4 regions of the Nocardia tengchongensis genome follow, and region 4 is predicted to be linked to each of the others. Evidence: riboswitches for the same ligand, from Rfam matches in the RefSeq annotation. Region 4 holds a riboswitch; each other region holds the start of a gene.
What was found. A riboswitch is a leader RNA that binds a small molecule or an ion and turns the genes downstream of it on or off. The one in region 4 is predicted to bind S-adenosylmethionine.

Region 1 (7,605 bases), on a different contig from region 4:
CCGCGGGCGGGGTCACCTTCCTCAACCTGGAAGACGAGACCGGCATGGTGAACGTGGTCTGCTCGGTCGGACTGTGGGCCCGCTACCGCCGCCTGGCCACCACCGCACCCGCCCTGCTCATCCGTGGACGGGTGCAAAACGCGGAGGGCGCGGTCACCATCGTCGCCGAACACCTGCAACGCATGGATCTGCGCATCGAAGGGCGCTCGCGCGACTTCCGTTGAGGCGGTGCGGCGTCAGAAGTCGCCGCCGCCTCCACCCGAGTCGCCGCCACCGAAGTCTCCGCCACCACCGAAGTCGCCACCGCCGCCGAAATCGCTTCCGCCGCCGCCGAAGTCGTAGTCGCCGCCACCGCCGCCCCACTGCTGCGGGCCGGGGTCGTAGCCGCCGGATTCCGGCGGGGGAGCGTAGTCGTGGCGGTCGCGTTCTTCGTCCTGGCCTTCCATGCGGCCGAGCTCGTAGCCGAGCAGGCCGCCGCCGAGTGCGCCGCCGACCGCGCCCAGGCCCGCGGCCGCGCCGGGGCTCATGCCGCCGCGGCCGCCACCGTAACCCGGTGCGCCGTAACCGGGTCCGCCGTAGCCGGGGTCACCGCCGAAACCGCTACCACCGAAGCCGCCGAACGGGGCGGGCGGGGGCGGCGGGTTCGAGTTGCGGCGGCGCAGGAAGAAGACGACGGCCGCGATGATGCCGCCGATGACGACGATCGGGCACAGCCACCCCAGCCAACCCAGGCCGCTGCTCTTGGTCTCGTGGTGCGCGGCAGGGGCGGGCGCGGGAGCCGGGTTGGGGGCCTTGGCATTGCTGGGCGCGGCCTGGTCGGTCGCCGACTTCAGCGCGCCCAGGGCGGCGATGGTCGCGCCCGTGTAGTCGCCGCTGCCGAAGGCGTTCCTGAATGCCGTACCCGCGGAACCGGTTTCGCGGATGTGCGAGTTCGCGCCGGTGCGGATCGACAGGAACTTGGATTTGGTGTTGATGGCCAGCACCACGTCCGCCGGATCCTTGACGTGGCTCTGCGTCTCCTGATCGAACTTGCCGTGATCGTCGGAGAACTTCTCGGTGGTGAAGATCTGCACCGGATTCGACAGCTGGTTCGCCGCGTTCGTCACCTTGGCGACATCCAGCACCTTCGAATCGTCGTGCACGGTGACCGGTCCGGCCGTCGCCGTTCCCGTCGCCAGCAGCAGGAGCGCCCCCAGCACGGCCGTCAGCATGAATACGAAACGCTTGACCATCTTGCCTTTTTCCTTCCCGGGTGGCTTCCCGCCACCACGGCACCCGCGACACTACGGCCTTCCCACCACGATCGCCGCCCGGAATTCTGTGGCTTCCATCGCAGACCGCGACTGTTAACCCCGAGCGCATCCGAGACAATGGCGAGCGGAAGAGATCGGCGAGCGGAATCAGGAGAGGAGCACGGCGTGACAGTGGTCCGGGCGACCATCAAACCCGGCAGCAAGAAGGGCCCGCTCGTCGAGATCCTCGACGACGGCGCGTTGCAGCTGTACGTCCGCGCGCCCGCGGTGGAGGGCAAGGCCAACAAGGCCGCCATCGAACTGCTGGCCGCCCACTACGGCGTCCCCAAATCCGCGGTCCGCCTCACCGCCGGCGCGACCTCCCGATTCAAGCGCTTCGAAATCGACGACTAGACCGCGCCGGGGAAGCCCATTTGCCGCCAGGCCTCGTAGACCGCGACCGCGGCCGCGTTGGAGAGGTTCATGGAGCGGCGGTTCGGGAGCATGGGGATGCGGAGTTGGTCGGTGACTCGGGGGTCGGTGAGCACCTCGTCGGGGAGGCCGGTGGGTTCGGGGCCGAAGAGCAGGACGTCGCCGTCGCGGTAGGTGATGTCGGTGTTGCGGGTGGTGGCCGCGGCGGTGAAGGCGAAGACGCGTCCGGGGGCGATGGCCTCCCAGGCGGCGGCGAGGTTCGGGTGCACGGTGACGACCGCCAGGTCGTGGTAGTCCAGGCCGGCCCGGCGCAGCTTCGGCTCGGACAGGTCGAAGCCGAGCGGTTCGATCAGGTGCAGCGCGCAGCCGGTACCGGCCGCCAGCCGAATGGCATTGCCGGTGTTGGGCGGGATGCGGGGTTCGAAGAACACGAGATGGAACACGGGATCCAGCATTGCAGAGGGCCGGTTAAGCTCGTGCGGTGAGTCCAGCCCATGCCGCACCCCAGAGTCGCAGCAGTCGCGCGGGGGAGTTCGCCCGCGAGAATCTGCCCATGCTGCTGGTGGGTGCCGTGCTGGTGGTGGCCGTGGTCTTCCTGGCCTGGGACCGCTGGCGGCGCGGGACGTTCTTCTTCGGCGGGGCGACCCTGCTGGCCGCGGCGCTGCGACTGACGTTGCCGACCGATCGAGCGGGTCTGCTCGCGGTACGCAGCAAGGGATTCGATGTCGTCTGGCTGACGGTGCTGGGTGTCGCGATCATCGTGCTGGCGGCGACCATCAGCAGTCTCGGCGTCACGTAGCCGGACGCTGCGGCGGGCCGCGCGGAACCGCGGGGCCGGGGCCGCGACCGGAGTCGCGGCGCTGGAAAAGGTGAGCGATGTTCTGCCGCCGGGGTGAACCGGCGGCGCTGAGGGATTGCTAGACGGCGGTTATGCGGCGACCGAGTTCTCGGCGCAGCACTTCCTGATCGGGGAGTCTGTGCAGCACACGGAGTATGGCCGGGCGGAGTTCACGCTGCTCGTCGTCGGAGAGCAGATCGACGAGATCACGAAGATCCATGTCATCGAATGCGGCGGTCATGGATGAAATATTACGACCGAAACGCCTGTCGCACACGTATTCCGGAAGTCCGGTTACGAACGCGTCATGTCCGCGAAACCGGAAGCGCGTCATGACAATTCGCACGAAACAGGCGCGACACGTCCCGTAACGCAGTCCGACTGTGGCAGCGGTGTTACGGCGCAGGGGCAGTGCCGCCACGGCGGGTGGGCAGCACCGCCACACGGCAGGCGGGCGGCGGCGCCGCGGCCTCGGTACGGCGGCGGATCAGTGACCCGACACGCGCTGGGCGCGGGCCAGTTCCATCGTCTCCTGCATGAGTTTGCCGACCGCTTCGGTCTCGGTCAGGAAGCCGTCGTGGCCGTCCTTGGAATGGATGACCTCGAGCCCCTTGGAACCGGGCAGCAGATCGGCCAGCTCCTGCTGGGTGCGCAGCGGGTAGAGCCGGTCCGAGTCCACCCCGCCGATCACACACGGCACCGGCGTCGAGGCCAGCGCCGCCGCGATGCCGCCACGGCCGCGACCCACGTCGTAGCGGTTCATCGCCTCGGTGAGCAGCACGTAGGTGCTCGGGTCGAAACGCGCGATCAGCTTGTCCGCCTGGTACTCCAGGTAGCTCTGCACCGCGTAGCGGCCGCCCGCGAGCGGATCCTCGTCGCCCTGGGCGTGATTCTCGAAGCGGTGGTCGAGTTCGCCCTCGGTGCGGTAGGTCAGGTGCGCGATGCGGCGGGCGATGCCCATGCCGGTCATGGGCGCGCGCCCGGTGCCGTGATAGTCGCCGCCCTGCCAGTCCGGATCGGCCTTGATGGCGGCGATCTGGGTGGTCTGGGTGCCGATCTGGTCGGCGGTGGCGCGCGCGCCGACCGCCAGCACCAGGGCCGCGCCGACCCGCTCGGGACGGCCGACCATCCATTCCAGCACCCGCATACCGCCCATGGAGCCGCCGATCGCGGCGGCCAGGCGGTCGATGCCGAGCAGATCGAAGAGCTTGGCCTCCGCGTTCACCTGGTCGCGGATGGACAGCTCGGGAAACCGTGTGCCCCAAGGCTTTCCGTCCGGGGCGAGGGAGGATGGACCGGTGCTGCCCTTGCAGCCGCCGAGCACGTTGGTGGCGATGACACACCACTCGCGGGTATCCAGGGGCGCGCCGGCGCCGACGACGCCGTCCCACCAGCCGGGCTGGCCGTGATGCACGTCGGCGGGACCCACCACGTGCGAGTCACCGGTCAGCGCGTGCTCCACCAGCACCACGTTGTCCGCGTTCGCGGATAGTTCGCCCCAGCGCTGCACCGCCAGCGTCGCATCGGGGATGACGACACCGTTCTCCAGCGTGAAGTCCCCGATGGCGATGCTGCCCAGCGTCCCGTCCGGCGGCGGTAGCAGCAGCTCCGCCGCATGCCGGGACGTTTGCGAGTCGATGTTCACGGTCAACTTGCCGCCGCCGTCAGTCCGCCGCGGAGATCCGCCAGGATGTCGCCGATGCCCTCGATACCCACGGCCAACCGCACCAGACCAGGCGTGACGCCGGAAGCCAGTTGCTCGGCGGGCGTCAGCTGGGAATGCGTGGTGGAAGCCGGGTGGATGACGAGCGAGCGCACATCCCCGATGTTAGCGACATGGCTGTGCAGCACCAGCGCCTCCACGAACTTCTTGCCCGCGTCGACGCCGCCGGCCAGCTCGAAGGACACGATCGCGCCGACGCCCTTCGGTGCCAGCTGTTTGCCCCGCTCGAACCAGGGCGAGGCGGGCAGTCCGGCGTAGTAGACCTTCTCGACACCCGGCTGTTCCGCCAGGAACTCCGCGACCGCCTGGGCATTGGCCACGTGCCGTTCGATGCGCAGGCTCAGCGTCTCGAGGCCCTGCGCAATGAGGAACGCGTTGAACGGCGAGACCGCCGCGCCCAGGTCGCGCAGCAGTTGCACGCGGGCCTTGAGCGCGAAGGCCGGAGCGCCGAGGTCGGCGAAGACCGCGCCGTGGTAGCTGGGGTCGGGGGTGGTGAAGCCGGGGAAACGGGACTCGCCCGCCGCGTTCTTCACGGTCCAGTCGAAGGTGCCGCCGTCGACGATCACGCCCGCCACCGCGGAACCGTGCCCGCCCAGGTACTTGGTGGCCGAGTGCACGACGATGTCGGCGCCCAGCCGCAGCGGCTGGATCAGGTACGGGGTGGCGACGGTGTTGTCCACGATGAGCGGCAGTCCGGCCGCGTGCGCGACCTCGGCGATGCCGGGAATGTCGAGGACCGAGCTGCTCGGGTTGGCGACGGTCTCGCCGTAGAACGCCTTGGTGTTGGGCCGCACGGCCGCACGCCACTGCTCGAGATCGTCCGGGTCCTCGACGAAGCTGACCTGGATGCCCAGCTTGGGCAGCGAGTAGTGCAGCAGGTTGTAGGTGCCGCCGTAGAGGTGCGGGCTGGCCACGATGTGGTCGCCGGCCTCGGCGAGATTCAGGATCGCGTAGGTCTCCGCCGCCTGCCCGGAGGCCAGCAGCAGCGCGGCCACACCGCCCTCGAGGGCGGCGATGCGCTGTTCCACCGCGTCCTGGGTGGGGTTCATGATGCGGGTGTAGATGTTGCCCGGCTCGGCGAGCCCGAACAGCGCGGCGGCGTGGTCGGTGTCGCGGAAGGCGTAGGACGTGGTCTGGTAGATGGGCAGGGCGCGGGCGCCGGTGGCCGGATCGGGAGACTGTCCGGCGTGGATCTGCTTGGTCTCGAAGGACCAGTTGGCCGGATCCAGGGTGCCGTCAGCCCCGGCGGCCTGGGCCGCGGTCGAGTCACTCATCTGTTCTGCTCCAAATGCGAGGTCGCCGAATGGCGGAAGTTTGACGTTATCGAGAAGCGAATGGGCTTCGACAACAACACATTTCGGTAGACCTCCTAGTTGCGCTTGCGTCCGGATCTCGAACGCCCGGTCTGCACCCGGAGCACCCCGCCGCAGCTGGAGGGTTGCCGATCAGCAAGCCGGGGCCTTAACGCTGATGCTCTTGACCTTTGCGCGATTCTAGCGGCCGTTCCGACCCCCCTACGCAGTGGGGTTTGTCGCATTCGCCAGGAGATTTTCCGCGTTCACGGGGGGAATTGTCGTGGCCGTTCCGCAGCACACCCGCCGGAATTCGCCGAACGCGGCCAGCACGTTCTCGGCGAGCTGGTGTGCGGTGGTGGCGGTGGTGCAGTCCGGGAACTCGGACTCGTCGTCGAATTCGCATTCCATGCCGATGCGCACGATGCCGTGCCAGGTGGCGGCGATGATCCGCACGGTCATGTGGTCCTGCGGCAGCCGCAGGCGTTCGGCGAGGACCTCGGTCATGGCGCGGGTCTTGGTCTCGGCCGACTCCATGCTGAGCGCGCGCACCGCGACGCTGTCGCGGCTGATGCGCTGCATTTGCTGGAACCACCGGAACGGGACGGGGGCGTCGGAGTCGATGATCTGGTCCACGACGGCCATGAACGCGCCCAGCAGCGCCTGCATCTCGTCGCCGGTGATCGGCTGTGCGCGCAGCTGATCGGCGAGCGCCTGTCCCCAGCCTTCGATGGGGGCGATGACGATCGCCTCCTTGCTGTCGAAGTACCGGTTCACGGTGCGCGGCGAGACGTCGGCGGCGTCGGCGATTTGTTCCACAGTGGTGGCATCGAACCCTTGGTCGTCGCACAGCCGCAGGGCGACGTCGATGATCCGGGTCCGGGTCTGCTGCTTCTTACGTTCACGCAGGCCGGGGCGATGGCGCGAGATCACACCGATGTGACTTGACAACTCCGACATGCCTCCATGGTAGGTCCTCGATGCTTCTTACTGTCACATTATGACAACTGTCGCAGTGCGACATTTTTCCCTTGACGCCAATTGTCAGTGGGGGTCACTATGGTGAAGCTGCCTTCGAACTCCAGAGGAGAGGCTCATGACCGTAGCGACGGACGCTCTCGGTACAGACGAAAAAGCAAGTCCCGCAAAAGATTCCAGGCGCTGGTTCGCGCTCGCCGTGATCGCGATGGCGCAGCTCATGGTGGTCCTGGACGCCACGATCGTCACCATTGCCATGCCGTTCGCTCAGCAGGATCTGCACATCAGCGACGGCGACAAGCAGTGGATCTTCACCGCTTACACCCTGATTTTCGGTGGTCTGCTGCTGCTCGGCGGCCGGCTCGCCGACTACCTCGGCCGCCGCCGCATCCTGATGATCGGCCTGGTCGGCTTCGCCGCGGCCTCCGCACTGGCCGGCCTCGCGCAGAACCAGGTCGAACTCTTCGCGGGCCGCGCGCTGCAGGGCGCGTTCGGCGCGCTGCTGGCTCCGGCCGCGTTGTCCCTGGTCTCGGTGACCTTCACCGAGGCCAAGGAGCGCGCTCGGGCCTTCGGCGTGTTCGCCGGCGTGTCCGCGGCCGGCGCTGCCCTCGGCCTGATCGCCGGTGGCGCGCTCGTCGAGTACGCGAACTGGCGCTGGTCGCTGCTGGTGAACACGCCGGTCGCGCTGCTGGCCCTGGTCGGCGCGTTCGTTTTCGTGGTCAAGGACGTGCCCGCGGCCCGCACCGGCGGCTACGACCTGCCCGGCGCGGTCACCGTGACCCTCGGTCTGATCTCGATCGTGTACGGCTTCAGCCGGGCGGCCTCCGACGGCTGGACCGCCTCCACCACGCTGGCCCTCTTCGTCGTGGGCGTGGCGCTGCTGGCGGCGTTCGTGGCGATCGAGAACCGGACCGCGAATCCGCTGCTGCCGCTGCGCATTCCGGGTGAGATCAACCGCGGTGGTGCGTATCTGATCGCGTTGCTGGTGCCCATCGCGATGTTCGCCATGTTCCTGAACCTGAGCTTCTACCTGCAGATCGTCGAGCACTACTCGGCGCTGAAGACGGGTGTGGCGTTCCTGCCGTTCCCGGCCGGCATCGTGGTGTCGGC
Region 2 (7,605 bases), 850 kb from region 4:
CGCGGTCGAGTGGGGCGGCGTGCAGGTCTTCCCGCAGGACAACAAGGAGCACGCCGGCTTCACCGCTGCGGGCACCATCAAGCGCAGCGAGTTCGACGTCGCGCCGGGCATGCCCAACGCCATGCTGAGCGACAAGATCGCCATCGAGCTCGACATCCAGCTCGTCGCCCCGTAATTCCGGGTAGTCACCCCGCACCAGCGACAAATCTGCCGCATCGGAAAAGTCAACGCCCCCTGTGGGATCTTGAATCCAAGATCGTCACAGGGGGCGTTCGGCCGTCAGCGAAAGGCTAGTCGGCCCAGACGTTCTCGATCGGGGTGCCCTCGTTCGGCGGCGGGGTCGGCACCGCGGCCGGCGTGCGGGAGAAGCGCGGCGCGGGCGCGTGCTGCACGACGCCGTCGATCTCGACCAGCCCGGTGCGGGCCTGGATGTGCGGATTCTGTTCGGCCTCGGTGAAAGTCAGTACCGGGGTGGTGCAGGCGTCGGTGTGCTCGAAGATCGCCCACCACTCGTCGCGGGTCTTGGTCTTGAACTTCTCGGTGAACAGCTTGCGCAGCTGGTCCTGGCCGTTGGGGTCGAGCTGGTTGGGCAGGCCCTCGGGCGAGATCTCCAGACCCGCGAGCAGTTCCGCGTAGAACTGCGGCTCGATGCAGCCGACGGCCATGTACTTGCCGTCGGAGGTCTCGTAGGTGTCGTAGAAGGCCATGCCGGTGTCGAGCAGGTTGGTGCCGCGCTCATCGGACCACAGGCCCACGCCCTTCATGCCCCAGATCATGTGCGAGAGCGCGAGCGCGCCGTCGATCATAGCGGCGTCGATGACCTGGCCCTGGCCGGAGTTCTGACGTTCCACCAGGGCGGCCAGGATGCCGAAGACCAGGAACATGGAGCCGCCGCCGAAGTCGCCGACCATGTTCAGCGGCGGGACCGGCCGTTCGCCCTTGCGGCCGATGGCGTTGAGCACACCGGTGAGCGAGATGTAGTTGATGTCGTGGCCGGCGCGGTCGGCCATCGGGCCGTACTGGCCCCAGCCGGTCATGCGGCCGTAGACCAGGCGCGGGTTGCGCTCCAGCGCGGCGTCGGGGCCCAGTCCCATGCGCTCGGTGACGCCGGGGCGGAAGCCCTCGAGCAGCACGTCGGCCTTCTCGATGAGCCCGAGCACCTTCTCGATGTCGGCGGGGTCCTTCAGGTTCGCCTCGACGATGGTGCGGCCGCGCCACTGGGGGCGTTCCATGAATCCGGGCAGCATGCCGGGCCGCTGGACCCGGACCACGTCGGCGCCGAGGTCGGCGAGCAGCAGTGCCGCGTGCGGACCGGGGCCGATGCCGGCCAGTTCAACAACCCGGATGCCCGCGAGCGGGCCCTGCTTGGCGGTGGATGGAGTGCTCACGCCCTACCTCGGTTCGTCGTCGAATGCTGCGCACCGGCCCACTCGCCGGTGTTGACGCTATGACAATAACGCGAACGTTCCCGCGACCCGAGGGCGCGGCCTAGCGATCGATTCTGGGCAGCGGCAGCGTGGCCGGATGCGGGGGAGCGGGCAGTTCCGACCGCGGCAGCCGCAGCGTCGGCGGCTCCCCGGACGGGGCCGGGTTCTCGAAGCCGCGTTCCTTGGCGGGCAGGCCGTAGAAGGCGCGCGCGTTGTCCTCCAGCACCTTGTGCAGATCCGAGCCCACCGAGTCGGCGAGCAGCGAGATGTCGCCGTCGCGGAAGGGCCGTCCGGCCCGGGTGCCCGGCAGGTCGGTGCCGAACATCAGGGCCTCGGGGTTGACGGTGTGGATCTTGCGCAGGGCCGCACCCACATTCATCGCGACCCGCCCGAATCCGGAGGCCTTCACCTTGGCGCCGCGGTCGACCAGGTTGAGCAGGTAGGGCAGGCAGTCGTCGGACATGCCCAGGTGGTCGATGGACAGCTTGGGCAGTTTCATGATGACCGGTTCCAGCGAGCCCAGCATGGAGCCGTCGATGTAGAGCTCCACGTGCCAGCCGGCCACTTCGTAGGCGCGCAGCGCCAGCATGGTCAGTCCGACGATGTCGCCGCCGGCGCGCTTGAGGTTGAACCGGATGGCCCGCACCCCGGCGCGGCTCAGCTCGAGGATCTCCGTGTCGGTGGCGTCGACGTGCAGATTGGTGACGCCGACCCAGCCCTCGCCGAGTTCGGCGAGGGCGGCCAGCAGATAGCTCTGATCGGTGCCCTGGAACGACCCGCTGACCACCGCGCCACCGTCGATATCGAAGCGGGACATGCGCTTGCGATAGTCGGCGATGGTGTACGGGTCGGGCAGGTAGCCCTCGTTCTCGACCAGCGGGAACCGCGGATCGAAGATGTGGAGATGGGCATCGAACACGTGATCAGCATGCCTCAGAACGGTGACAAGTGTGGACAACCTTGTCCGCCAGGCGGATTCATGCTGGTCAGAACCTCGAGCCGAAGACCGGTCAGGCCTTGTCGGGCTCGGAGGCGGCCAGCATCTCGTCGCGCTCGACGACCTTGACCCGCTCGCGGCCCTGCGGCTCGCCGAGGGCGCGCTCGTGCGCGTCGAGGCGGTACCAGCCGGCCCAGGTGGTGAACGGGATGCCCTTGCCCTCGAGGAACTCGGTCACGGCCTCCAGCTCCGGCTTGGCGGCCGGGGCGAAGTTCGCGGCGTCGTCGAGCAGGCAGGCGATGGTCTCGTTGGCGTCGCCCTTGGTGTGGCCGATGAGGCCGACCGGGCCGCGCTTGATCCAGCCGGTGACGTAGGTAGCGGGCATGTAGCGAGCCGCGCCGTCGGCGTCCTCGTCGATGATCACGCGACCGGCCTCGTTGGGCACGGTGCCGGCCTGGTCGTCGAAGGGCAGGGCCGGGATGTTCTGCGACAGGTAGCCGACCGCGCGATACACGGCCTGGATGTCCCAGTCCTTGAACTCGCCGGTGCCCTTGCAGTTTCCGGTGCCGTCGAGCTGGGTGCGCTCGGTGCGCAGGCCGACGACCTTGCCGTTCTCGCCGAGGATCTCGGCCGGGTTCTCGAAGAAGTGCAGGAACAGCTTGTGCGGGCGGTTGCCGACGTCGCGGATGGCCCACTGCTCGAGGGTGTTGCAGATCATGTCGACCTGCTTGGAGTGCCGGCGCGCGGCCTCGGAGCCCTCGTCGTAGTCGATGTCCTCGGGGTCGACGATGACCTCGATGGTCGGCGAGTGGTCGAGCTCGCGCAGCTCGAGCGGGGTGAACTTGGCCTGCGCGGGACCGCGGCGGCCGAACACGTGCACTTCCAGGGCCTTGTTGGCCAGGAGGCCCTCGTGGACGTTCGGCGGGATCTCGGTGGGCAGCAGTTCGTCGCCGGTCTTGGCGAGCACGCGCGCCACGTCGAGGGCGACGTTGCCGACGCCGAGCACGGCGACCTTCTCCGCGTCCAGCGGCCAGGTGCGGGCGACGTCGGGGTGGCCGTCGTACCAGGACACGAAGTCCGCGGCGCCGTAGGAGCCGTCCAGGTCGATGCCGGGCACGCCCAGGGCGCGGTCGGCGTTGGCACCGGTGGAGAAGATGACCGCGTCGTAGAACTGCTGCAGGTCCTCGAGGGTGATGTCGACGCCGTAGTCGATATTGCCGAGCAGGCGGACCTGCGGCTTGTCGAGCACCTTGTGCAGCGCGGTGATGATGCCCTTGATGCGCGGGTGGTCGGGCGCGACGCCGTAGCGGATCAGGCCGAAGGGCGCGGGCATGCGCTCGTAGAGATCGATGCTCACGTCCGCGTCGGACTTCATCAACGCGTCGGCGGCGTAGATGCCGGCCGGTCCTGCGCCCACGATCGCAATGCGTAGCGGGCGGGTCGCTGCACTCTGTTCGGTCATTCTTCCGCGCACCCTCTTTGGGTCGAAACTAACTTGCCGTCAAAACTCAGCCGTCGTTCTTAGCTTAGGCTAAGTTGACGCCCTGACCTCGGCGACCTTCGTTGGCCCCCGACGCTGCAGCGTTGCTGCGTAGTCTTGCTATTCCCGCGCTGGGGCGGAAATTCTGCTGATTCTATCGAGGGCGCACCGCGGTCTTTGCCAGCAGGGTGCGGGGGCGCGTCGGCGACCAGGCATGATTTACCCATGAGCGACGTCGAGGAGACCCCGGTCCCGATCGACCAGAACGAGACCCGCAGCATGTGGCCGTTCCTGGTGGCGGCGGGCATCATCGCCTTCGTGATCCTGGGCATCGTGATCGCGACGCTGATCTCGCCGGTTGAGAAGAATGTCACAGAATCCGATCGGCTGGCGCTGTCGGCGACCAACTTCATCATGTCCCGCAATGACACCGGCAAATACGATCCGACCCTGTCCTGCAAGGGTTTCGACGAGAAGCTCTCACCGTTGCGGGCCGCGGTGGAGAGCGGCGGCACCATTGCCTTCAGCAAGCTGACCGATGCGGCTATCGACGGTGACAAGGCCACCGCGCAGGTCTCTTTCACCGTCGCGGGCGCCCCGAGCACTACGCCCTGGCACTTCTCGAAAGAGAATTCCCGCTGGTTGGTCTGTAATTCGTGACAACGGCCGAATGGCCCGCGGGGGTTTGACAGGGGGCCCGTTTTTTCGGCAGTCTTCTTCCAGGTCATGAGTGCCAGCGCCAAGCCCCGGCTCGCTGGTCGGCAACCCTCCTCCGCGGTGGGGTGCTCCGGGTGACGACCTGGCCTCGCATCGGAGAGCGGTGCGGCAAGTGCGGATTTTCAGGAGGTACAAGTGAGCTACGCCGGTGACATCACGCCGAAGGCGGCGTGGGAGTTGTTGCGCGACAATCCGGATGCGGTCCTGGTGGACGTGCGCACCGAGGCCGAGTGGCGGTTCGTCGGCGTGCCCGACACCAGCGGTATCGGCCGCCCGACCGCCCTGATCGAGTGGGTCAGCGCCGTCGGCACCCCGAATGCGCGGTTCACCGACCAGCTGCGGCAGTCGCTGGCCGACCGGGCCGCGGACTCGGACGCCCCCGTCATCTTCATCTGCCGTTCCGGCCAGCGCTCCATCGGCGCGGCCACCGCCGCCACCACCCTCGGCATCACCCCGTCCTACAACGTGGTCGACGGTTTCGAGGGTGCGCTCGACGGTCAGGGGCATCGCGGCAGCACCGGTTGGCGCGCCGACGGTCTGCCCTGGCGTCAGTCATGAGCTCTGCTCGGGCGGCAGCCATGAGTTTCGTGTCCGGCCGGACCACTGGGAGGCAGTCATGATCACCGGCGGCTCTTTCGACAAACCGCTCCCCGAGGGTGTCGGCCCCGCCACCCAGGCGGTGCGCGGCGGCACCCGGCGTTCCGGGTTCGACGAGACCTCCGAGGCGCTGTTCCTCAATTCGGGTTTCGTCTACGAGAGCGCCGAGGCCGCGGAGGCTTCGTTCACCGGCGATATCCAGCATTTCGTCTACTCGCGCTACGGCAACCCGACGGTCGCCATGTTCGAGGAGCGGCTGCGCCTGATCGACGGCGCGGAGGCCTGTTTCGCCACCGCCTCGGGCATGTCCGCGGTGTTCACCGCGCTGGGTGCGCTGCTCGGCGCCGGTGACCGCCTGGTCGCGGCGCGCAGCCTGTTCGGTTCCTGCTTCGTGGTGGCCAACGAGATCCTGCCGCGCTGGGGTGTGGAGACCGTCTTCGTCGACGGTGAGGATCTGGACCAGTGGGAGCAGGCGCTGTCGGTGCCCACCCAGGCCGTCTTCTTCGAGACGCCGTCCAATCCGATGCAGACCCTGACCGATGTGCGCGCGGTGTCCGATCTGGCGCACGCGGCGGGCGCGAAGGTGGTGCTGGACAACGTCTTCGCCACCCCGCTGCTGCAGCGCGGTTTCGATCTGGGCGCGGACATCACCGTGTATTCGGGCACCAAGCACATCGACGGCCAGGGCCGGGTGCTCGGTGGCGCGATCCTGGGTCCGAAGGACTACATCGACGGCCCGGTGAAGAACCTGATGCGGCACACGGGTCCGGCGATGAGCCCGTTCAACGCCTGGACCCTGCTGAAGGGTCTGGAGACCATGCCGCTGCGCCTGCGCCAGTCGGTGGATTCCGCCCTGAAGGTCGCCGAGTTCCTGGAGGCGCATCCGGCGGTGGCGTGGGTGAAGTACCCGTTCCTGTCCTCGCATCCGCAGTACGAGCTGGCCAAGCGGCAGATGTCGGGTGGCGGCACGGTGATCACCTTCGAGCTGAAGGCTCCGGAGAACGAGGCCAAGAAGCGCGCGTTCGAGGTGCTGAACCGGCTGCGGATCATCGACATCTCGAACAACCTCGGTGACGCGAAGACCCTGATCACCCACCCGGCGACCACGACCCACCGGGCCATGGGCCCGGAAGGCCGTGCGGCCGTGGGCCTTACCGATGGGGTGCTGCGCATCTCCATCGGCCTGGAGGATGTCGAGGACCTGATCAACGATCTCGATCACGCGCTGAGCTGATCCGCCGATCTCGCCGAAAGGGCCGGAACCCGCTGGGTTCCGGCCCTTTCGTCATTCTGCGCGTCCAGAGTTATTGACAGCATGCTGTCAAACATGACAGCATGCTGTCATGATGAAAACAGTCCACATGGCCGTGTACGACACCTTCTCGGACTGGGAGGTCGGCCACGCGACCGCGCACATCAACCGCGAACTCTGGCACCGCGAACCGGGCACCTGGCAGGTCAAGACGGTCGCCATCAGCGCCGAACCGGTCACCTCGATGGGCGGCATGCGCGTGCTGCCCGATCTCACCCTCGACGAGCTGAAGCCCGCCGACAGCGCCATGCTGATCCTGCCGGGCCTGGACACCGAGCGGGATCCGTCCGCGGTGACGGCCTTCGCCCGCACGGCCCGCGAATTCCTGGCTGCCGGGGTGCCGGTGGCCGCGATCTGCGGTGCGACCTTCGCGCTGGCGCGGGAGGGCCTGCTCGACGAGCGGCCGCACACCAGCAATGCCGCCGAATACCTTGCCTACTCGGGATATTCGGGCGCCGAGCATTTCGTCGACGTACCGGCGGTGGCCGACGGCGACCTGATCACCGCGACCGGCACCCGCCCGGTCGACTTCGCCCGCGCCATCCTGGAGCGCCTCGGCGTCTACGAACCGCACGTCCTCGAAGCCTGGGACAAGCTCTACGGAAACAATGACCCGGCGGGCTTCTACGCGCTCTTCGAGTACGAGCAGCAGCGCGCGGCAGCGGTGCGATGACGCGCACCGCGCAGCAGCTGTTCGGGGTCGCGGCGGTCACCTCGTTCAAGCTGAACGGCCAATTCCTCACCATCGCCGAGGAATTGGCCAAGCCGTCCGGGATCACCGTGGCGTGGTGGCAGGTGCTGGGCGCGATCCTGCACGAGCCGCTGCCGGTCGCGGGCATCGCCCGCGAGATGGGCATCACCCGGCAGAGCGTGCAGCGCATCGCGGATGTGCTGGCGGGCAAGGGTTTCGTCGAGTACCGGCCGAATCCGGCGCATCGCCGCGCCAAGCTGGTGGCCATCACCGAGGCCGGTCACGACGCGGTCCGCGCGATCGACCCGCAGCACGCGGCGATGGCGGAACGTCTTGTCGCGCAACTCGGTACCGCGGAACTGGCGCGGGTGGTGGACGCGCTGACGACGCTGTCGGCCGCCCTCGAAGCGCTCGAGGGCGACGCGACGGCGGATTAGAGCGCGA
Region 3 (7,605 bases), on a different contig from region 4:
CGGTCGGCACCAATGGAATTCGCGGCCGCGCCCTCGCGCTGGCCGGCCTGCTGCTGGGCATGGGCGTCCTGCATTTCGCGATGCCCAAACCCTTCGATACCCTGATCCCGCCCCAGCTCCCCGGCAAACCCCGCACCTACACCCAGGTTTCGGGCGCGGCCGAACTCACCGCCGGAGCCCTGCTGGCCATCCCGCGCACCCGTGGCCTGGGCGCGCGGCTCGCCGCCCTGATCTTCATCGCGGTCTTCCCCGGCAACCTCTACATGGCCTCCGACTGGCTCACCAGCGACCGCGCCCTGCCGCTCAAAGCCGGTGCCCTGCTCCGGCTCCCGCTGCAGATTCCCCTGGTGATCACCGCGCGGAAGATCTATCGCGCCGCGCGGTGATCGAGGCTCTCAGTCGCGGGTCACGAACTCCTGGAACGAGGGGTCCGGCAGTTTGAGCTGGGCGTGGATATCACCGCCCAGCCCGAAATGTCCTATCGCGCCGCCGTAGTTCTGCTGATAGCTCTGCCAGAGCACGACCACGCTGATGATGCGGTTCGCGTCCGGCAGCGCCGGATCCGGGAACGGATTGGGCAGCACGGCCCGATAGGTCGCCGCCCCCCGTTCGTCGGTGACGAACACATTGGGCACGCCCAGCGGCCCCGGCCGGGTGGGCGCGGCCGGATCCAAGTCCTTGGCCCGCAAGGACATCACCGTGTAGAGCGAATCCGGCACGAGCCCGCCGAACTCGAACCGGAACTCGCCCTGCCGCGCGTCCTCATCGACGGTCACCTCGAGGGTGCCGCGCGCCCGCAGCCACTCCCCCAGCGTCACCGGGCCGGACAGCTTGCGCCCGTCCTCGGGACGGAAATCCGGGATCGGCGTCTCGTGGAACGGGTAGCTGGGCCGCGTCACCGCGGCCGCGTCGGGTCGCTGATCGGGCGCGAACACCACCGGATAGTTGTTGGCGGGCAGCGGAAGCGGCAGCGTGTGCAACACAATCGCGGCATCCTCGTCCGTCAGCTCCTCGGGCAGTTCGCGCACGATCGTGTAGGGGGCCAGACCGCCGAAGGCGGGTACCGGCGTGTCGTCGGCGACGATCGCCCGCCCCCACCGCCGGGTGACGGTGTGGCCCGGCCCGGGTTCGGTCAGATATCCCACGACGATGAAATCGCCCTTGCCGTCGAGCACTTCGCTCGGCGGATACAGCGGCCCCTGCGTGGTCGGGGTGAGTTCGTACCTCTTGGTCACCATACGGAGAGCACTTCCTCGTCGGAGAGCAGACGGCCCGGGTCGCCGACGGACGCGCCGACCCGATCGGTGAGATGGATCCAGCCGGTGCCGTGCGCGGCGAGCACGGCGTCGTCACCGCGATATCCCGGGTGTGCGACGGCTTTCAGGAACGGCAGGTCGCTGGCGTGGTCGCCGTAGCCGTAGCTGTGCTCCTGATCGATGCCGTGCTCGCGCAGGAAGTCGGTGACCGCCGCCGCCTTGGCCGCACCGATCATCGGCCGCCACACCTCGCCGGTGAGCACGCCGTCCTCGTCGACGACCGGCGTGGTGGTGATGACGTGATCGGCCCCGACGGCCGCGGCGACCGGCGCGACGGCCGCCCGGAACGAACCCGACAGCAGCACCGTCGCGTGCCCGGAATCACGATGCGCGCGCAGCCTTTCCACCGCGTCGGCGTAGTAGACAGCGTCACCCGCCGAGAATTCCGAGAACCAGCGCTGCCCGGCCGCGCTCAGCGCTTCGGTCGCGACCCCGCGGTAGGCCCGGTAGTAGTGCCGGTTGACCTCCTCCCGCGGCGCGCCCGCCGCGGCCCGCTGCTGAATTTCCGCGGTGAGCCGCGCGTATTCGCTGCCGTCGTCGCCGTTCTCGGCCAGCCAGAAGCGCAGGAACGCGAACATGCTCTTGACGGTGATCAGGGTTTCGTCGACGTCGAAGAACGCCGCGCCCGTCACCGCGCTCATGCGGCCGCGTCCAGGTAGGCGGCGATCGCCTTGGCCGCCTTGTGCCGTTCGATCTGCGTGATGCGCTCGTTGGGCAGGGCGGCGTAGCCGATGCGCGTGGTGGCGACGGCGCGGCCGAGCTGGCGCACCTCCACCTCGATGGTGAATTCCAGTTTGGCCGGGTCGTCGATGGCGATCGGCGTCAGTGTCGCGTTCAGGGTGGCGGGCAGCGGGAACAGGAAGGACTTGAACTCCAATTCGATACTGTTCCAGACGATGTAGAAGTGCTGTTCGGGCCAGCGGCGGCCGTACTCCAGCTCGAACGCGCCGAGGAACAGCTGCCGCACCGCCTCCACGATCACGATGCCCTGCACGTGCTCGCCGGTCTGATGGTCGAGCAACAGTTCGTTGTCACCGTGGATGCGCAGATCGGCCCGGAACGCGGTCTCCGATTCCCGGACCAGTCCGGCCAGCAGGACATTCGAATGCTGATACTTGTGGACCTGATGGCGCGGGGCCGGTTCGGCGACCGCGCCGTCGATCCGCAGCCCGGCCGGGGCGTGCACGATCGCCACATGCTCGACGTAGTCGAGATCGTGGCGGGTCACCCCCTGCCCGAGCCGAACCCGCAAGGGCCCCTCCGCGTCCCGCCAGCGGCCGCCGCGCAACGCGGCCACCAGCCCGGACACGGTGAAGGCCCGATCATCCGCGGCGATCCCGCGGAACCGGTCGGCCACCAGCAGCACCTCGCCGACGTCCGCCACCGCCGCGGTCGCGGACGCCGAATCGAGTTGAGCTACAGACATTTTCCCTCCGAGAACAAGACGCTTATGGCGACGCTCGCCGCCATCCGGTCGTCACCCGGAGCACCCCACCGTCGTGGAGGGTTGCCGCCCAGCGAGCCGGGGCTTCGCGCTGGAACTGATGACCGTGACCGAAACGCTAAGTGGCCCAGCTATTTTCGAGAATCATTTCGACCACGGCGATTGAAACCTGGATCAGTTGCGTTCGGAGACGGCCGCCAGCGCCGCACCCGCGGCCGCGAGCGCGGCGACGGCCAGCGCGACCGCCGGATAGCCGTGCCGCGCAACCAGATCGGCCAGCTGCGGCCCCGCGCTCGCACCCAAGAACAGGGCGAAGGTGTACAGCGCGGTGGCGGCGCCGCGCGCCTCCCCGGCTCGGGCGGTGATCGTCTGGACCGCCGCCGGGGCGGCCACGGCGATGGCGGCGACGAACACGAACAACCACGCCGCCACCCACACACCGCCCAGCGGCACCGCGGTCACGGCCACGGCCAGGGCCGCCGCCCCGAGGGCGACGACGAGCCGGGTGGGCGCGGCGATCACCCCCAGCCGTCCGGCCAGCAGCGGGATCGCCACCATGGCGGGAATCGCACTGGCCCGCAACGCGAGCAGGGCGGCATTGCCGGAGCCGACACCGTCGGGCGGAACGAGCTGAATGCCGGTGTAGACGCCGACGAAGGAGCCCAGGATCGCCAGGCAGCTCAGATACAGCAGGGCCAGGCGGGATTGCCGGAGCAGGCTCAGGAAGGGCCCGAACACCGCACCCGGTGTCACCGACCGCGCCGTGGCCGTCGGTTCCGTGGAATCCGGCGCGAGCCCGGCCTCGTCTCGGGGCGGTTGCAGCACCAACCGCAGCGTCACCGCCGACACTGCGAAAGCCACGGCGCCCGCGACGAAGATCGCCCGCCACCCCAGCGCGTTCCCGATGAGCTGGGCCAGCACCTGTGCCACCACTCCCGCCCCGAGGAACGAGCTCGTCAAGCAGGTGAGGGCGAAGATCCTGCGCTCGGGCGCGATCCGCTCCGAGAAGTACGCGAACGCGGCCGGTGCGAAGAAGGATGCGGTGAGCCCCTGCAGGATTCGCGCCGACAGCCCGGTCACCAGCCCCGGCGCGGCCGCCACCAGCAGGCTGCTGATCACGCTCGCCGCCAGTCCGCCGACGATGACCGGCCGCCGGCCCCACCGGTCGGAGAGGGGTCCGGTCACCAGGAAGCCCGCACCGTAGGCCAGCCCGAACGCGGTCGTCGTCCAGGTGGCCGCGGACTTGGAGGTATCCCAGTCCCCCGCGATCCGGTTCAGCACCGGCAGCACCACATACAGCTGGCCGACCACCAGGATGCCGACCGCGCAGACGGCCCCGATGGTGCGCCCCGGCGGGGCGGGAGCATGGATGTGCGGCACGGTGGTCATCGAATTCCTTTCGTGGACAATGGAGTCCACGTCTATCAATTCGAGACCACCGGGCACGACGGTTACGTGCGCTCTGATCCGAAGCCGCGCCGGGTCAGGCCAGGATGAAACTCACCGGCTGCCCGTAGTCACCGCCCTGGCGCAGCCAGGAATACCCGAGCCATACGCCGGGGGTGACTTCGCGGATCTCGTCGTACAGATTCGGGGTCGGGGAGGGGGCGTAGTCGAGGATCCAAGTGGGCCCGCCGTCGACGACCGACGGACCCGGGTAGACGTTGGCCTGCCAGGCTTCCAGGCCCGCGCCGGTCATGCGGTTCAGCAGATATCCGCCGGCCGGACCGCCGTAGAAGTTCTTGCCGATCCAGACCAGGGGCGCCCAGGGCTGCATGCCGCGGGGCTCGGCGACCCAGCCGTCCTTCGTGCCGACCGGAACGTCGCCCAGGGGGGCGCCTCGATAGACGGCGTCCAGCTGTCCGAGGTCACATCTGAACCGCAATGAGTCCACAGTTGCTGATGTGTTGTCGGAGTACAGAACACAGCCGTTTCCGTAGTCCGCGTCGGCGTGCGCGGACACCGGGACAATCATAACCAACGCCCCGAATCCCATCGAGGCGAGGCTATTGATGAGGACATTTCGGAAGATCTCACGGTATGCACTCATTGTCGTCTCCAGTGGGATGGTTCCCACCCCCGGAATGATCTTAGTTCGCCGCAAAATAGCTGATCAGCGCCGTCGCCGAACCGAGATCAGATCGACGCGCAGTTAACAGGAAATTGACAGCCTTCCGCTGGAAATGTCTCGAGCTTCGTGTCGATGTAATGGAGCATGAGCTCGATTCAGGACCGCGCACCGCGCGCACGATGGCACTGGGCCGCGGCCGGCACCACCGCCGCCGTGATCTCCCTGTCCGCCCTGGGCGCGCCCGCCGCATTCGCCACCTCGCACGACCAAGCCGGGCCGGGTCAGGTGCCGCAGGCCGCCGCCGCCACGACCGCCGTTGCCGCGCATCCGATCTCCGCGACGGCGATCGCGCAGCAGATGCAGACCGCGATCCAGGCGGCCTCACCGGGCACCACGGTCGGAATCGACGTGGTGGACACCACCACCGGCACGGCCGTCGCGAGCCTCAATGCCGACCAGCAGTTCTACACGGCCTCGGTGGTGAAACTGCTCATCGCGCTCGACACGCTGGGAAAACCCGGCGCGCAATCGGATCCGGACACCGTCGCCAAGGTCACGCAGATGCTCTCGGCCAGCGACGACGACATCGCCGATCAGCTCTGGGACGTCGGCGGCAACAACGCCATCATCGACCGCATGGTCGCGGTCATCGGACTGAACGCCACCACCGCTCCCGAGGACACCGCGCAGTGGGGCGAAACCCTCACCACCCCACGCGATGTCGTCTCGATCTTCCACTACATCACCACCCAGGCCCCCGCCGCGACCCGCGACCTGATCCTGGGCGCGCTGCACAACACCGCGCAGACCGCCGCCGACGGCACCGATCAGTTCTTCGGCATCCCCGATGCGCTGTCGGGCGCGAATTGGGCCGTCAAACAGGGCTGGATGGACCTGGACTCCTCGACCACCCTGGACACCACCGGCCTGGTCGGCCCCGCCGCCGATCAGCCCTACCGGTACGCGGTCGTGGTGCTGTCCACCCAGCCCGCGGGCACCAGCTGGTCGGCGGCGGGCGCGGCCCTCACCGCCGGGGTGACGCTGTTGCACGCGGCCCTGAAGTAGCCGGGCTCCCCTCCTTCGACAGCCCCGCCGCCCCCGGGGCGCGCGGTACGCTCGCCGGGTTCATTCGATGTTGAAGGAGAGTTCGTGGGTAAGAAGAGCCGTCTCGCTTCGGGTTTCGCAATGGTGGCCGCCGCCGTCGCCATGGTGGGGGCGTCCACGGGAGTGGCCGCGGCGGAGCGGGCGCTCACGGCGCCTGAGCAGGTGTTCGTGAGTTACCTGGAGGCGCACGGGGACGTCCTGGTCGATATCGACCAGAAGCTGGCCGCCGTGGACGTGGGCAAGGCCTACTGCTCGGCGCTGGCGGCCGGGGTGTCGCGCGAGCAGCTGTCGGTGCAGCTGCCGGGTGGAGCGGCCGAGGACGCGGAGGCCGCGCTGATTCTGGAGGCGGCCACCACCGCGGGCAGCCTGTGCGGCTGAGCCGGTGATGTGAAGCCTGCGGGCGCAGCCGGAAACGGCTGCGCCCGCAGTTTTTTCACGGCCCACCGTTGTATCTGATTGCGTAAGTTGTTAATTGCGTACCTTGCGGAATTCTTCAGCAAACCACGTACCGCCGGGCCCGTTCGGGCGTAGCGTCACCGCACGCGACAAACCCGTCACGGCTAGGAGAGGAAAACCCATGGCGGACTTGGAAGTTGCCCTGAAGGACATGATGATGCTGGACGGCGCCCTGGGCGCCGCCGTCGTCGACTACGGCAGCGGGATGCCCCTGGGCATGCTCGGCGGCTCGAAATCCCTGGATCTGGAGGTCGCCGCCGCCGGCAATACCGAGGTGGTGCGCGCCAAACTGCGGACCATCGAACAACTCGGCCTCAACGAGGAGATCGAGGACCTGCTGATCACCCTCGGCGCGCAGTATCACCTGGTGCGCCCGTTGCGCGGGCGGCGTTCCCGCGGCCTGTTCCTCTACGTGGCCATCGACCGCGCCCGAGGCAACCTGGCTCTGGCCCGACACCGGCTGCGCGACATCGAGGAGACCCTGGAGGTCTGAGCGGTCAGCGGCGGGTCAGGCGTTCCAGGGCGTCGTCGGGCAGGCCGTAGGGCAGATCGGTTTCGGCGCGCAGGGCCTGGGCGCGGTCGAGTTCGCGGGTGCTGGCGTAGAGCGACTTGTAGATTCGGTTCGCACCCGCGGAGTTGGCGGCGATCTGCGCGGCGAGGCGGGCGACGAATTCGTCCAGGCCGACGTCGGAGACGCAGTGGTTCACCAGGCGGATGTCGGCGGCCTCGACGCCGCTGATGCGGCGGGCGGTGTAGCTGAGTTCCTTGGCGCGGGCCATCCCGACGCGTTCGGGGAGCCGCACGGACATGCCCCAGACCGGGGCCAGACCCCACTGGCTGTGGGTGTCACCGAATTGCGCGGTGTCGCCCGCCACCAGGATGTCGCAGGCCAGGGCGAGTTCGAGGCCGCCGGTGAAGCAGTGGCCGCGGATCTTGCCGATCACCGGCGCCGGGAACTCCTCGAGCATGGTGATGGTCTGGGCCTCGGCGTGGCGCGATTCCATGGCGTCCCCGGCTGCCAGCGACTCCAGGTCGTGGCCGGCGCAGAAGGAACGGCCCGCGCCGGTCAGGATGATGCAGCGCACGTCGGCGGTGGCCAGGGCGTCCAGGTGGGCGCGCAGTTCCTCGAAAGAGGCCGCGGTCAGGGCGTTCAGCTTCTCGGGCCGGTTCAGGGTGAGGGTGGCTACGCCGTCTTCGACCGTCCTTGTCATCAG
Region 4 (7,605 bases):
CCGATCCGGCGGGTTGGGGCCAGTCGGGGGCCAGGTCGGGGTGCAGGCGGGTGACGTGTTCGAGGGTGAGGATTTCGCGGCCGTCGCGGATGCCGTGGACTTGGAAGCGGAGGGCGGCAGCGGTGCCGGCCTCGATGGTGTGGGATCCGATCCGGATGGGATCGGTGGCCGCGAGTCGTTCGAAATGCTGTGTGACGGAGTCGAGTTCGATGTCGAGGGCGGCGGCGAGCTGGCGGATGACGCTGCCCCAGGCGAGGGTGAGGATGCCGGGCTGCAGCAGCATGGGGAGGTCTTCGAGCTTGCTGCCGAAGCCCATGATGTCGAAGACGACCTTCGGGTTGTCGTAGGTGGAGTAGTCCATGATCTCCGAGCAGATGACCCGGTCGATGCGTTCGGAGCCGCTGGACAGCAGCAGCGGCAGCCAGTCGTTGGCCCAGCCGGGGTCGATGCCGTTGACCCAGAGGGATGCGCCGCCTTCCTCGGCGGCCTCGACGATGGGGGCGATGACCTCGTCGGGGAGGGTGCCGTAGGGGAATTGCAGGAAGACGGGGCTGCTGGAGACGACGTTGATGCCGGCGCGTAGGAAGGTTTTCAGGTCCTCGACGGCCTCCATCAGGCGGTCGTCGGCCATGGCGGTGTGGACGATGCAGTCGGGCTTCAGGCCCAGCAGGGCCTGCGCGTCCTGGGTGGCCAGGACGCCGGTCTCGTGGTCGAGTCCGGCGAGTTCACCGGCGTCCTTGCCGGCCTTCTCGGCGCTGGACACCCAGACCCCGACCAGGTCGAGTTCGGGGCGGGCGATGATGTTGCGCAGGGCGCGGCGGCCGACATTGCCTGTGCTCCACTGGACTACGCGGTACTTCATGGAAAACTCCTGGGACGCGGGGGATTACAGGTCGGGGATGGGGAGGTCGAGGTTGGGGCGGTCGATGCCGCCGTCCACCTCGAGCACCTTGCCGGTGATGTAGCCGCCCGCGCGGGAGCTCAGGTAGACGATGGCGGCGGCGATCTCCCACGGCTCACCGAGGCGGTGCAGCGGGGTGGCGTCCTCCATCTGCTTCTTGATCTCCGGTTGCTGCGCAACGACTTCCAGCGCGGAGGTCAATACCGAGCCGACCGCGATGGCGTTCACCCGGATGCGCGGGGACAGGTCGGAGGCGGCCATCTTGGTCCAGTGCGCGAGGGCGGCCTTGGCGGTGCCGTAGGCCAGGAAGCCGCGGCCCGCGCTGATGCCCATGCGCGAGGAGATGTTGACGACCGAGCCGCCGTCGTTCTTCAGCATGTGCGGTACCGCGGCCTGGGTGAGGGCGTGCGCGGTGGACACGTTGAAGCGGAAGGCCTCTTCGAGGAAGTCGGGGGAGGTGGTGAGGAAGGTGTTGGGCATGGTGCCGCCGACATTGTTGACCACGATGTCGAGGCGGCCCAGTTCGGCGGCGGTGGTCTCGGCGAGGGCGGTGATGGCCGACAGGTCGGACAGGTCGGCGGGGACGGTGACGCAGCGGCGTCCCAGGGCGTGGATCTTGCCCGCGACCTCGTCGAGCTGGGCGGGGGTGCGGGCCGAGATGGCGACGTCCGCACCGGCTTCGGCGAGGGCGAGCGCGGTGGCGGCGCCGATGCCGCGGCCCGCGCCGGTCACGACGGCGACGCGGCCGTCCAGTCGGAAAGTGTCCAGGATCATCGCTAATGCAGTCCTTCCGGAGGTGACGACAGTCACTCGACACTTTTAAGCATTAGTTCTTAACCGTCAAGGACGAGTTCTTTATCCGCTGGTGAGCGGCTACAGTCCAGACTGTGGCCAGTAGGGAGTGCAGGTGGCAGTGACGGGCGCGCGCGAGCGCATCATCCTGGCGGCGGAACAGCTGATCGCCGAGCGCGGTCCGGCGGTGCCGCTGCGCGATATCGCCGCGGCCGCCGAACAGCGCAACAACTCGGCGGTCCAATACCATTTCGGTTCCCGCGACGGCCTGATCGAGGCCGTGGTCGAACACCGGCTCGTCACCCTGGAGATCCGGCGGCTGGAACTGCTCGCCGAGCAGGCCGGGACCGGTGAGACGAACGTCCACGACCTGCTCGAAGCCCTCGTCATCCCCATGCTCGAGCTGGGTGAACGGCACGGTATCCACCACTACGCGCGATTCCTCGAACAGATCCACACCCATCCGGCGGTCACCGATGCCGCGAATCTGGCCTCCGCGCAGCGCACCTCGGTGCGCGTGATCATGCAACAACTCGACCGGGAACTCGCCGACCTGCCGAAACGCTTGCGGCTGCGGCGGTTGCGGGCCTTGCCGACGGTGCTGTTCGCGCTGCTGGCCGATCACGAACGGGCGGTCGAAGCCGGCAAGGTCGCCGTGGGCGACGTGGCCGCCTGGGGTGAGATCGTCGACATGCTCGCGGGCGTGCTCACCGCCCCGGTCGTGGAACGCGCGCCGATCCGCTGACCGGCACGCGAAAACGGCTGCGGGGGCTCTATGTCCGGCGTTGCCGGCCGCCGGGGTGCGAAGTTCGCCGCGACCTGGCAGGTGGTCGGCGCTGCGGCTACCGTTGATGGTCGTGGACATCACGGCACCAGTCACGGCGGCGGAAGCCGAAGCACAGCCCGCGGGCTCGCGATGGCTCGGCGTCGGGCTACCGCTGCTGAGTGGCGCCGCCGTCGCCGGTGGGCTGGCACTGCTGCACTTCCGGGACCCGCACGTGCAGGGGGCCTACGGGTTCTGCCCGTTCTACGAGCTCACCGGGTATTGGTGTCCCGGCTGCGGTGGTCTGCGCGGCCTGCACAATCTGACCGACGGCCGGATTCTCGACGCCATCCACAGCAATGTGCTGCTGCTGCCGTTGACGCTCGGCTTCCTCGCCTGGTGGGGCACCTGGCTGGTGCGCGGCTGGCGGGGCCGGGCGGTGCCGCCGCGACTACCGCGGGTGCTGCCCAGGTCGGCGCTGTGGGTGGCGGTGGCCTTCCTCGTCCTGTTCACGGTCGTGCGGAACACACCGTGGGGTACCTGGATCGCGCCCGTCTAGACGGAGCATGCTCTTGTTATGAGCGAATCATGGCTGGGCGAATCGCTGAAGGAGCGGGTGCGCGACAAGCTGATCCGTCAGCTCGAGGAGGACGGACCGCCCGATCCGGATCAGGAGGACACCCGGCAGGTGTCCGTCCAGGCCGATCTGGATGCGCTCGAGTCGGTCGCCGACGACGATCCGCTGGTCGAGATGCTCGCGGCCCGCTACGTCGTGCCCTGACCGACTCTCACCGGTGAGTCAGAATCCGCAGGGCGCCGCGCCTTCCGCAGACACGCCGAACGGGCGGGTCTCGGGGACCGGGTTCCAATGGCCTTCGGTGCGGGCGTAATTCCACGCCGGCCCGTGCCCGACCAGGGTGGCGATGGCGTCGACGAGACGGTCCACGTCGGCGGCGGTGGTGCCGAGACCGATGCTGGCGCGCAGGGCGGCGTCCACGCCGAGGCGGGCGAGCAGCGGGTGGGCGCAGAATCGGCCGTCGCGTACGCCGATGCCGTGTTCGGCGGACAGGTAGGCGGCGACCTGGCCCGGTTCGAAGCCGTCGACGGTGAACGCGACGATGCCGACGGCGTCGCTGCTGTCGCGCCAGATGCGCAGGAAGTTCACGCCCGGAACGGTTTTCAGGCCGTAGCGCAGGCGGTGGGTGAGGTACTGCTCGTGCTCGACGACGGTGGTCTCGTCGAGTTCGGTGAGGGCGTCGCAGGCGGCGGCCAGCGCGGCCACGCCGAGCACGTTGGGGGAGCCGGCCTCGTGGCGCTGCGGTGCGGGCGCCCAGTCGACGCCGTCGGTGGTGACCGAGCGGACCGCGCCGCCCCCGGCCAGGTACGGCTGCGCCGCGTCCAGCCAGTCCCGGCGGCCGACCAGGACGCCCGCGCCGAACGGGGCGTAGGCCTTGTGCCCGGAGAAGGCCAGGTAGTCGATGCCGGTGGTGCGCAGGTCGATGCGGCGGTGCGGGGCCAACTGGGCGGCGTCCACCAGGATGCGGGTGCCGCACTGGTGCGCGATCCAGGCGAGTCGTTCCAGCGGCAGCAGTTCGCCGGTCACGTTGGAGGCGCCGGTGATGGCCAGCAGCGCAGCGGGTTTCGAGCACAGCTCGGCGACCAGGCGCTGGATGGTCTCCTCGATGGTGTCGGCGACCGGCACCACCCGGCGGCCGTGGCGGGTCCAGGGCAGGAAGTTGGCGTGGTGTTCGACGTCGAGCACCACGGTGTCGCCGGGCACGCAGGCGGCCAGCAGGTTCAGCGAGTCGGTGGTGTTGCGGGTGAACACGACCACCTGGTCGTCGGCCGCGTTCAGGAAGCGGGCGACCGAGCCGCGGGCCGACTCGTAGCAGTCGGTGGAGACGCGGGAGGCGTAGCCCGCGCCCCGGTGCACGCTGGCGTAGAACGGGAGCAGCGCCGCGACGCGGTCGGTGACCTGCTTCAACGCGGGGGCGCTGGCGGCGTAGTCGAAGTTGGCGTACCCGGTGGTCCCGCCCTGGACGAGTGGAACCTGCAGGTCACAGCCGGTTACGGTGGCGAGGGGGGTGCAGGTCTGGTCGGCGAATGCGGTCATCACGAAATCCCATCGGATTCATGGACGCGCGATCGGCTGTGCTGCCTGGAGCAGAAAGAACGATCGAGAGTCCGCGCTTGCCGCGCCCGGTCGGGCGACGGCCCGGTCGTCACCCGGAGCACCCCGCCGCGGTGGAGGGTTGCCGACCAGCTAGCCGGGGCTTGACGCTGGTACTCATGACCTGATTGCGAGACTGGCAGACCCATCGCGGGCTTGTCAACCCTGCCCGGCGCCGGCCTGTCGGGTCAGATCTTCGTGGCGGTGACGCAGCGTTCGATGTCGGGGACCCGCTCGCCGCCGCGGCCGAGCGGTGTCAGGAAGCGCTCGGTGTACTCCCCTCCGCCGACTTGTTCGACCTCGCGCCAGCCGTGTTCGGCGAGCAGTCCGGACACGCTGCCAGGGTGCAGCCCGAAGCGCCAGATGCCCTGTCCGGCAACGAATCTGCGATGGGCGGCCGGGCAGCCGTCGAGGTTCGTCCCGGCGATGAAGTCCTGACGGATATAGCTGAAGATCAGGTGGCTCCCCGAAGGCGCGGTAGCGAGAGTTTTCAGGGTGGCGTGCACCGCCGTCTCGGTGAGGTATTGGGTCACGCCCTCCCAGAGAAACAGGGTTTTCGCGTCGGTGCGGTAGCCGGATTCGGCGAGTCCGGTGGCGAGGTCCTGCCGCTCGAAGTCGATCGCCACCGGAACAACGTTGCCGGGCAGGGGGATTCGGCGCTGTTTGAGCGCGATGTTCACCGGTAGGTCCACCTCGAAGGCCGGTATCGCGGCGGGTGCGGCGAGGCGGCAGGCGCGGGTGTCGAGGCCCGCGCCGAGTACGACGAGGGCTTCGGTGTCGTGCAGCAGGGCGGCGGTCTGCTCGTCGAAGTACCGCTTCCGGCAGGCCAGGCTGTTCCAGATGCCGGGGTCCTGCCGGTCCATGAGCCGGCGCAGCCAGCGCCGGGTGCGCTGCCGGCGCACCAGCGGGCGCAGTCCCGCGGGCAGTGTGCGAATGGCCAGATCGTCTGCCAGTAGCCGCTTTTCCGCCGGCATGGCGCTCTCGGTGGCGGCGATGAGCATGGGGATCAGGGAGGTGCTCGCGGCGTTGTCGACCATGACGGCGTTACTCTTTCTGCATCCGACAAGTATCTGAATGAGGACAGTAGTTGCATGGATGCAGATAAATCTACCCTGCTGTCACAGGGCAGTGCCGCCTACCGCGAGTACCTCACCGCGCAGGCGGTGGCCGCGCACGTCACCGCGCAGGCGCTCGGGCTGGGCCCGACCGACTTCTTCGGGCTCAATCTGATCGCCCTCGCGGGCTCTATGACCGCCGGTGAGCTGGCCGAACGGACGGGGTTGTCCACGGGCGCGGTCACCCGGCTCATCGACCGGCTGGAACGGGCGGGCTATGTCCGGCGCGCGCCGGATCCGGCCGATCGCCGCAAGGTGGTGGTCGAGCCCACGCCCGATCCCGACGGCCGGATCGACGCGGTGCTCGCGCCACAGCGGACCCGGATGGGCGAGGTGTTCGCCGACTTCGAACCGCGGCAGCTGGTGGTCCTGTTCGACTACTTCGCCCGGGCTGCGATCGCGCTGCGCCAGACCGCACACGACCTCCAGGGCGACTGAGGGCGTGTGACCAAGGACACCGGCGAATTGGAAAAATCATCCGAAAGTTGGAGTGGGTGGGCCGCAAAGTTCGAATCGCGCGATCGTTGCTGGGGCGTAGGGTCTATGAGGAAGTTAGGGTAGCCAAAGTGTGGTGCCCCGGAGTTGACCACGAGGAGCCCGACCATGTTGGACACGGACACCAGCGCCCCGTTCTCGACGCTCATTCGCACCGCGACCGAGCAGCAGCACAACGAGGCGGAGCACTCCACGTTCATGCGTGACATGCTGACCGGTCAGCTCGGCGTCGACGCCTTCCTGCGCTACACCGGGCAGCTCTGGTTCGTCTACGAGGCCCTCGAAAAGCATTCCACCGCACTGGCTTCCGACTCGGTCGCGGGTCCGTTCGTGAAGCCGGAGCTGGCGCGCCTGGCCGCGCTCGAGACCGATCTGGCGCACCTCGGCGGCGCGAACTGGCGCGACGAGCTGCAGCCGCTGCCCTCGACCGCCGCCTACGCCGCCCGCATCGAAGAGTGCGCGCAGGAGTGGCCGGCCGGATACGTCGTCCACCACTACACCCGCTACCTGGGTGATCTCTCCGGCGGCCAGGTCATTCGCGGCACCGCCGAGAAGCTGTGGGATCTGCCCAAGAAGGGCGACGGCGTGCGCTTCTACGTCTTCGACGAGATCACCAATCCCGCCGCGTTCAAGCGCGAGTACCGCGAGGCCCTGGACCAGCTTCCCCTCGAAGGTCCCGAGGTCGATCGGGTGCTCGACGAAGCGCGGTTGGCGTTCACGATGAACACCGACCTGTTCCGTGAACTGGGCGCTCTTTCCGCCTCTCCGCGTATTTAGCGGGCGGCTGGGAGCCGTCGGGGTTGGCGACCCGTGCCGGCGGTTGGGTGCCGAACCAATTCTGGACGTACCCGGTGAGTTACCCGGGCCTCACGAAATCAGTCGTCACGTTGGGATATTCGGGTACTGACCCGGCCGTCGGGGGCGGGTCAGCGGCGGTGTCCAGGTAGCCGAGACTTGCGTCGTCACGGCTGCGTGCGTTGCCATGGAGGGCATGAGTTTTCCGCTGCTGCTGAGTTTCGCGGGATTGTGCGTGCTGCTCGCGCTCACCCCCGGCCCCGATACCTTTCTGGTGCTGCGATTCTCGATGGCCGGGCCGCGACCGGGGATCGCGGCGGCGGTGGGTTCGGCGTTCGGCGGGATCGTCTGGGCGACGGTGGTGGCGGCCGGGGTGGCCGCGCTGCTGGAGCAGTCGGCCACGGCGTATCGAACGCTCAAGGTGATCGGCGGAATCTACCTGCTGTACCTGGGGATTCGGGCGCTCATGGAGCATCGGCGGGTGCGGAACGACGCCGCCGAGACGGAAATCGTGGTGTCCCAGGGCAAGCCGGCGTCGATGCGCTCGGCGTTCGCTGCCGGGTTGCTGTCGTGT

Region 1: it holds a riboswitch for S-adenosylmethionine, as region 4 does, so the genes downstream of both, ACYVKL_RS10585 (bifunctional o-acetylhomoserine/o-acetylserine sulfhydrylase) here and ACYVKL_RS18635 (aminotransferase class V-fold PLP-dependent enzyme) in region 4, are expected to answer to the same signal.
Region 2: it holds a riboswitch for S-adenosylmethionine, as region 4 does, so the genes downstream of both, ACYVKL_RS22570 (rhodanese-like domain-containing protein) here and ACYVKL_RS18635 (aminotransferase class V-fold PLP-dependent enzyme) in region 4, are expected to answer to the same signal.
Region 3: it holds a riboswitch for S-adenosylmethionine, as region 4 does, so the genes downstream of both, ACYVKL_RS36835 (AfsA-related hotdog domain-containing protein) here and ACYVKL_RS18635 (aminotransferase class V-fold PLP-dependent enzyme) in region 4, are expected to answer to the same signal.

What each region holds. Positions count from the first base shown of each region.
Region 1 is NZ_BAAGUM010000005.1:441,103-448,707, forward strand. Features, by position in the region: gene ACYVKL_RS10550 (error-prone DNA polymerase) at 1-224, shown strand, start outside; gene ACYVKL_RS10555 (hypothetical protein) at 237-1,232, opposite strand; gene ACYVKL_RS10560 (DUF167 domain-containing protein) at 1,371-1,646, shown strand; gene ACYVKL_RS10565 (tRNA (cytidine(34)-2'-O)-methyltransferase) at 1,643-2,107, opposite strand; gene ACYVKL_RS10570 (DUF3017 domain-containing protein) at 2,218-2,463, shown strand; gene ACYVKL_RS10575 (hypothetical protein) at 2,582-2,743, opposite strand; gene metX (homoserine O-acetyltransferase MetX) at 2,990-4,108, opposite strand; gene ACYVKL_RS10585 (bifunctional o-acetylhomoserine/o-acetylserine sulfhydrylase) at 4,150-5,499, opposite strand; SAM riboswitch class IV at 5,596-5,707, opposite strand; gene ACYVKL_RS10590 (TetR/AcrR family transcriptional regulator) at 5,740-6,477, opposite strand; gene ACYVKL_RS10595 (MFS transporter) at 6,614-7,605, shown strand, end outside.
Region 2 is NZ_BAAGUM010000006.1:2,505,465-2,513,069, forward strand. Features, by position in the region: gene ACYVKL_RS22545 (YceI family protein) at 1-175, shown strand, start outside; gene ACYVKL_RS22550 (CaiB/BaiF CoA transferase family protein) at 291-1,388, opposite strand; gene ACYVKL_RS22555 (amidohydrolase family protein) at 1,489-2,346, opposite strand; gene ACYVKL_RS22560 (FAD-dependent oxidoreductase) at 2,438-3,826, opposite strand; gene ACYVKL_RS22565 (Rv0361 family membrane protein) at 4,070-4,504, shown strand; SAM riboswitch class IV at 4,567-4,682, shown strand; gene ACYVKL_RS22570 (rhodanese-like domain-containing protein) at 4,697-5,119, shown strand; gene ACYVKL_RS22575 (O-succinylhomoserine sulfhydrylase) at 5,178-6,392, shown strand; gene ACYVKL_RS22580 (type 1 glutamine amidotransferase family protein) at 6,502-7,143, shown strand; gene ACYVKL_RS22585 (MarR family winged helix-turn-helix transcriptional regulator) at 7,140-7,598, shown strand; gene ACYVKL_RS22590 (HAD-IIA family hydrolase) at 7,595-7,605, opposite strand, start outside.
Region 3 is NZ_BAAGUM010000019.1:257,810-265,414, forward strand. Features, by position in the region: gene ACYVKL_RS36820 (DoxX family protein) at 60-386, shown strand; gene ACYVKL_RS36825 (hypothetical protein) at 396-1,238, opposite strand; gene ACYVKL_RS36830 (HAD family hydrolase) at 1,232-1,957, opposite strand; gene ACYVKL_RS36835 (AfsA-related hotdog domain-containing protein) at 1,954-2,742, opposite strand; SAM riboswitch class IV at 2,756-2,866, opposite strand; gene ACYVKL_RS36840 (MFS transporter) at 2,935-4,149, opposite strand; gene ACYVKL_RS36845 (hypothetical protein) at 4,244-4,723, opposite strand; gene ACYVKL_RS36850 (serine hydrolase) at 4,976-5,896, shown strand; gene ACYVKL_RS36855 (DUF732 domain-containing protein) at 5,981-6,313, shown strand; gene ACYVKL_RS36860 (hypothetical protein) at 6,513-6,884, shown strand; gene ACYVKL_RS36865 (enoyl-CoA hydratase/isomerase family protein) at 6,889-7,605, opposite strand, start outside.
Region 4 is NZ_BAAGUM010000006.1:1,659,888-1,667,492, reverse strand. Features, by position in the region: gene ACYVKL_RS18660 (NAD(P)H-dependent amine dehydrogenase family protein) at 1-862, opposite strand, end outside; gene ACYVKL_RS18655 (SDR family oxidoreductase) at 887-1,675, opposite strand; gene ACYVKL_RS18650 (TetR family transcriptional regulator) at 1,809-2,438, shown strand; gene ACYVKL_RS18645 (DUF2752 domain-containing protein) at 2,551-3,015, shown strand; gene ACYVKL_RS18640 (hypothetical protein) at 3,034-3,237, shown strand; gene ACYVKL_RS18635 (aminotransferase class V-fold PLP-dependent enzyme) at 3,256-4,569, opposite strand; SAM riboswitch class IV at 4,638-4,751, opposite strand; gene ACYVKL_RS18630 (SAM-dependent methyltransferase) at 4,815-5,663, opposite strand; gene ACYVKL_RS18625 (MarR family transcriptional regulator) at 5,718-6,179, shown strand; gene ACYVKL_RS18620 (biliverdin-producing heme oxygenase) at 6,345-7,013, shown strand; gene ACYVKL_RS18615 (LysE family translocator) at 7,228-7,605, shown strand, end outside.